2 regions of the Colwellia sp. NW0002-52-1 genome follow, and region 1 is predicted to be linked to the other one. Evidence: riboswitches for the same ligand, from Rfam matches in the RefSeq annotation. Region 1 holds a riboswitch; the other holds the start of a gene.

Region 1 (3,433 bases):
TAATTACTACTTAATAATATTTAAATAAGGAGCACGCTAACCTTGATAAATGCGTGCTCGAGATAAGCTGTAAATCCAACTTATAGCAATTATTGCTAGATAAAAGCTAATAAATTGCAATACGTTGTAAGTTATAGCGTTTAAAAGTTGTAGTCAAATGTTGCGCCAAAAACTGCAGGTTCAGCCAATTGATAGTATGCTTTTGCCGTGTATTCATCTCGTGGATCATTACCAAAATAAAAGCCACGTGTTGCATACGTTTCATCAAATAAATTACGTGCCCATAATTTTACTTGCCAATCATCTTTAGTGTAACTAAGAGATAAATTTACAATCTCAATAGCTTCCGACTTTTCTTGATGGGTGTCAGAAAATAGAAACTCATCTTTACCGTCAACTGAAATATTTAATAGTAAATGATCAGACAGTTGATAATTCAAACCAAGGTTGAATTGATAACTTGGCGCATGCGCTTGTTCGTCACCGGATTTATCGTTACCATCTGAATCGATAAAACCTTTATATTCAGTATCTAACAGCCCTAAAGCGCCATAAAATTCAAGTTCAGGTGTGATCTGCCAGCCAGCTTCTAGCTCTAAACCAAAGTTGGTCCCTGTTGCGGCATTACCTAAATATGAAACAAAGTCTGTACTACCATCTTCCCGTAACGCTAAAGAAGAGGTACGCACTTGCATATCGTCTCTGTCCATGTAGAAAATAGCGCTGCGAACATAAGCTTGGTTATTTAATAAATTTACTTTATAACCTAGTTCGTAGTTCCATAAATATTCCGGCGAAAACTCACGTAAATCAGCGGGTAAACTTCCTTCTGTATTAGCACCACCAGCCTTGTAACCTCGATTAATGGAACTGTAAAATAGGTTATTTTTATCCATTTGATAAGACAACACAACTTTACCACCCACCATGGTATCGTTTGGTGAAAACGCTAGAATTTCACTGTCGTTGTAATCCGAGTTTCTGCGCTCTAACCTAAGACCTGTAGTAAGACTTAGCTTTTTATCAAGTTGGCTATCAAACTGAACAAATGCGGCAATATTATCGGTATCAAACGTTGATGTAAAATCAGCAGAAAGGTAAGTATATTTTCTTAATAAATCAGTTTTCTCTTGCTTGAAATACAGGCCTGTTACCCAAGCGGTACTCTTGTTGAAAATTTCTCCACCAGGCTTTGACACAGCTCTTAACTCAGCTGTAGCTGAGGTTTTATCACGAAAATACTGATCTTCTGAGCTATATTCCCAGTCGGGACGTATACCAACAAAAGCCCAATCTTCATCATAGCCATAATCTAAAGTTGAGTCTGCGTAGCTAAAAATGCTCTCTAAGGTAAAGTCGTTAAAACCTTGATAAGTAAACGTTGTTGCTAGGGCTTTGGTGTCTTGACGATCAAAACCTGGTTGGTCAGATAATGTATGGCGAGTATTATCAAGTGAGAACGCATCATAACCATTATCAAAATCTGCAACAAAAGTCGTTATATCAATAGTTAAATCGTCGGTTGCTTGAATAGCCAACTTACCACGCATAGTAAATTCATCGCGATTATTAGTATCGTCACGATTTAAAAAGTCATTCTCGATGAAACCATCGCTACTATACTGCTCAACCGCCAAACGATAGTTTACTTTCTTTGTTGCCGGCCCTGATAATACCAAACCAGCACTGTAACTATCGTAATTACCAGCAGATAATCTAACTTTACCTTCAAAGGTATCGCTAGGTTTATTTGATGTAATATTTATCATACCCGCCATGGCATTAGCGCCAAAGCGTGTACCTTGCGGGCCACGGTAAACCTCTACTTGTTCAACGTCAAACGTTGACGCTATGCTACCAACACTTGAAAAATCGATACCATCAATGACTAAACCCACAGATGGGTTAATGGGCTCTTTAAATTGGCTACGTTCACCAATACCACGAATTTGATAATATCGAGCACGTTGCGTACCACTAGAAAAATTAACATTCGGTGTGCGAGCAATAATCTCTTCTAAATTTTGTGCGTTTCGTGCATTAATTTCTTCACTGGCGATAACAGATAAAGAGCTTGCAGTTTTTTGTAGTGATGTTGCACGAAAGTCACCATCAATGGTGATAACTTCTGTTACGGGTGTAGCAATATCATTTGAAGTTTCTTCAGCAAATGTTGTTTGAGCAACAAGGCTAGTGAATATTGCTAAAGCAACAGGTGTTTTTATAAATGTCATTATGATCTCATAAATTCGACTAGGAATACGTTATGGGATCCGGCATATGGGAAGATAGCTTAAGGTGTATAACCTGTATAATTAACAAATACCTCAAGCACAATTCGAGGCAACAAAAGTTAACATACAGAATGGTAATACGATGAGCTTAACCATTCCTACGCCGGTACTATCCGGTTCAGGTTCTAAGGGTTCGCTTCGCATCTCAGCCATTTAAACGATAAAATTTATCAGGCACCCCTTGGTTCGGTATGCATACTAACAATTTTTACTGGAAAGTACAGAGTAAAAACTTTAAAAGCTACAATTAACTCAGCTTGTTGCTACTATTGAGTTAAATGATGCTAGCGCACTCACATCTTACAATAGTCGCTTAAATGCCTTAGCAATATTGAGGTTTTATAGATTAATTGGGGGTTAACTATGAAGAACAATTGTGAGGAATAACGAAGGGAAATAACGAGTAATACTACAGCAACTGTTTTGTATCGCTTGAATATACACTCACCTCTGAGCATAAAAAATAACACAGAGGTGAAAATATAAATTAGATTTTAATCACTACACTTTATGAATCCAGCCGAATTTATCTTCATGCGTACCGTATTGAATTCCCGTTAATTCATCATACAAATGCTTAGATACTGGGCCGGTTTGGTTACTATTAATAATATGTTTATTACCTTTAAAACCAAGTTCTCCAACAGGTGATATTACTGCAGCAGTACCACAACCAAACACTTCAGTTATTTTTCCACTGTCAATATCTGCTAAGATTTCGTTTATATCTAACTTCTGTTCACTTACTTCATAACCAAGCGTAGGGGCTAGTTTTAAAATTGAGTCTCTAGTTATACCCGGTAAAATACTACCGCTTAGCGCAGGGGTTACTATCTTTTTCCCTTCGTAAACAAAGCATATATTCATCGCGCCAACTTCTTCTATATATTGGCCGTTAACTGCGTCTAACCACAACACCTGTGAATAACCAATTTTGCTCACTTCTTCAGAAGCTAAAAGACTTGCAGCATAATTACCACCTGTTTTAGCTTCACCTACACCACCTTTTACAGCACGTCGATATTCGTCAGAAACGAAAACGGCAATTGGGGTTAATCCGCCAGAAAAATAACTACCTGCAGGTCCTGTAATAATAAAGTGACTATATGCACTACTAGCTCCAAGGCCAAGTTTAGGGC
Region 2 (3,433 bases), on a different contig from region 1:
GGTCAGCGGTCCTAAAGTATAAAAGGGCGCTTCGCCGCAATGCTTAAGTTGCTCTGTCATGTTTTGTTCAATCATATGCAGAGGTACGTGACCAGGGCCTTCGATAATGGTTTGAACATCATGTTTCCAGGCTATTTTTGTTAGCTCACCTAGCGTACGTAATTCAGAAAATTGTGCTTCATCATTGGCGTCGGCAATTGAACCTGGGCGCAATCCATCACCCAAAGAGAAAGAAACATCGTAAGCTTTTAAAATTTCACAGATATCTTCAAAGTGGGTGTAAAGAAAGTTTTCTTTATGATGTGCTAAACACCATTTCGCCATGATTGAACCACCACGCGAAACAATGCCAGTAACACGTTTAGCCGTCATAGGTACATAACGCAGTAATACACCTGCATGAATTGTGAAGTAGTCAACACCTTGTTCAGCTTGTTCAATTAAAGTATCGCGAAATATTTCCCATGTTAGGTCTTCAGCAATACCATTAACTTTTTCTAACGCTTGATAAATAGGTACGGTGCCAATGGGAACAGGAGAGTTACGCAGTATCCATTCACGTGTTTCGTGGATATAACGGCCAGTAGACAGATCCATTACCGTATCAGCTCCCCATTTAGTTGACCAAACGAGTTTTTCTACTTCCTCTTCAATCGAAGAGGTAACTGCTGAGTTGCCGATATTGGCATTTACTTTGATCAGAAAATTTCTGCCGATGATCATAGGTTCAACTTCAGGGTGGTTAATGTTAACCGGGATTATGGCGCGGCCTCTAGCAACTTCATCACGAACAAATTCAGGTGTTATTTGCTCTGGAATGCTGGCGCCAAATGACTGACCTTGATGTTGTTGTAGCAACATCTCGTCTTTAACTTCTTGGCGTTTCATATTTTCGCGAATGGCGATATATTCCATTTCTGGTGTGATAATGCCTTGGCGGGCATAGTGCATTTGCGTAACATTTTTACCTTTTTTAGCCTTACGCACTGTCGGTAAATGCTCAAAACGAATATGGTCTAGACCTTCGTCGGCTAATCGTTGTTGGCTGTAGGTTGAGGTTATTCTGGGTAAAAACTCAACATCGTTACGTGCTTCAATCCAGCTATCACGCAAGCGAGGAATACCTTTATGTACGTCAACATTAACGGCATTGTCAGTATAAACTCCTGAAGTATCGTAAACGCATAACGGTGGGTTTTTCTCATAACTCGGGTTGTTTTCATTGTTACTAATCAAAGTATCAGACAAGGTTATTTCACGCATGCCAACACGGATATCGTGAATTTCTCCGGTGACGTAAACTTTTTCAGAATTTGGAAATGATTGATCAGCAACGTTTTTTAAAAACTCTGTTGCTTGGTTTCGACGCTCGCGTCTTGAAATTGAACTCATGTTCTCTCACCTGTTTTTATTAAATAAAAGTTAGGCGGAGCTGTATGGGGTAGTAACGAGGAATAGCATTCGAGGCAAAATTAAATTTTGCCTGTGCAGCTACTACTTGTTCCCTTCGCAGATGTTAATCTAATCAGGTTCTACGGATCCCGCTTTCGCGATCTCAGCCCTTTGGCACTCCGACAAGTCAAAACGTGTAAGTGTTTTAAACTACTTAAACGTGATTATATTCTAGCTTTAATTTTTAAAAGTAATCAACCTCTATTTTAAATTTCATTTTTAGCTTTTGTAACTTAAGGTTGGTGAACTGCTTAAAGTTTATGTTTTTTAAGTGAATATATTCAGTAGATTACGATTTTTAAGATGCTAACTTAATTTACGAGCTGGTATTTTTTAAAATGTTGAAGTTTTTGGCTTTTGCACTATTTTTTGACATTAAGATTATCAACATTGAAGCACTGATACAGAGATTAATGTTAATAATATTGTAAATTATGCGGTAAATTGTCGTATTATAGACAAACTAAAAAATGAACATTAAATGGAATAAATTTATGGCTGAAGCTAGCCCGGAAGGCAAAACGGAACAGGTGATGAACACGTTAGATCCTGCAAACTTGCTTAAAAACGAAATTGACCAAGTTGGTCGTATCTACAACATAATCGTTGAATTTTTTACTAATTATAGCTTTCAACTTATTGGCGCAATAATTATTCTGATTATTGGTTTCATGTTTGCAGGGAAAATAGCGAACTTGGTGCTTAAAGTATGTGAAAAGCACAAACTTGACGTTACTTTGAGCCGTTTTTTGGCTAATGCCAGTAAAATGGTAATCGTTGTGATGATAGGTATTATTGCACTGGGTAAATTAGGTATCAGTGTAACGCCATTTATTGCCGCTATAGGTGCGATTTCATTAGGGGCTGGTTTAGCTCTGCAAGGGCTTTTATCTAATTATGCGGCTGGCTTTAATATCATCATCATACGACCTTTTGTTGTTGGTGATACCATTCAAGTACAAGGTGTTCGAGGTTTAGTTAAAGAGGTGTTGTTAGCCTACACAATTTTAACGGATGAAGACGATGTAGAAATTACGATTCCCAACAAACATATTGTTGGTGAAGTGCTGCATAACTCGAAACATGACTCACTATTAGAGTTAACCGTTGGTATTGATTATAGTGAAAACCCACTCGAAGTTGTGGCTATGCTTGAAGATGCCCTTGGCAAGTTAGATATCGTCAGTAAAGCTCGTAAGCCTTTGATTGGTATTGATGCTTTCGCTGATAGTTCAATTAACATAGCCGTACGTTTATGGACGCCAACCGAAAACTTATACAGCGCAAAATATGAAGCTTATAAAGAGATTTATCTAACTTTAGATAATGCCAATATTAAAATACCATTTCCTCAACGCGATATTCATCTTATTAAAGATTTGGCTTAATTCGGTGTGGTTTAAGCTTCATTTATTATGGCGTTAAATAAAGCGCGGCTAGATAAGTTTTTAGCACAACATTGTCAGATCAGTCGCAAAAATGTGCGGCTGATGTTGGCTCAAAATAGAGTGTTTATAAACGGCGCTGTAGCGCATGACATTGATGAAATAATTGATAATTTCAGTCATATCTCATTAGATGGCAAAGTGCTGCAAGATAATTCAGCCTATTATATTATGCTGCATAAGCCCACTGGAGTGGTAAGTGCGACTAAAGACTTGCAGCATAAAACCGTAATTGATCTACTTGAATTTCCTTACAAAAACGAACTACATATTGTCGGTAGGCTTGATTTAAATACCTCAGGCTTAGTTTTGATGACTAATGATAGTCGCTGGTCTGAACGATTAACGTTACCAGAAAAAAAAGTGACCAAACGTTATATTGTTACGTTAGCCAATAAGTTGAGTGAAGAGTATGTAACTGCTTTTGCAAATGGTATGTATTTTGCCTTTGAGGATTTAACTACTAAACCTGCAAAGTTAACCATACTTTCTGATTATCAAGCGCAGGTTGAACTTGTTGAAGGGCGTTATCATCA

Evidence for each region. Region 1 has a riboswitch for thiamine pyrophosphate ahead of AC27H3_RS04595 (TonB-dependent receptor). Riboswitches for the same ligand answer to the same signal wherever they lie in the genome.
Region 2: linked by a shared signal. The riboswitch ahead of thiC (phosphomethylpyrimidine synthase ThiC) and the one ahead of AC27H3_RS04595 (TonB-dependent receptor) in region 1 are both predicted to bind thiamine pyrophosphate.

The regions. Positions count from the first base shown of each region.
Region 1 is NZ_BAAJLU010000003.1:86,081-89,513, reverse strand. It holds gene AC27H3_RS04600 (hypothetical protein) at 1-1, opposite strand, end outside; gene AC27H3_RS04595 (TonB-dependent receptor) at 141-2,234, opposite strand; TPP riboswitch at 2,373-2,486, opposite strand; gene AC27H3_RS04590 (branched-chain amino acid aminotransferase) at 2,796-3,433, opposite strand, start outside.
Region 2 is NZ_BAAJLU010000001.1:566,102-569,534, reverse strand. It holds gene thiC (phosphomethylpyrimidine synthase ThiC) at 1-1,392, opposite strand, end outside; TPP riboswitch at 1,486-1,584, opposite strand; gene AC27H3_RS02375 (mechanosensitive ion channel family protein) at 1,947-2,840, shown strand; gene AC27H3_RS02370 (pseudouridine synthase) at 2,868-3,433, shown strand, end outside.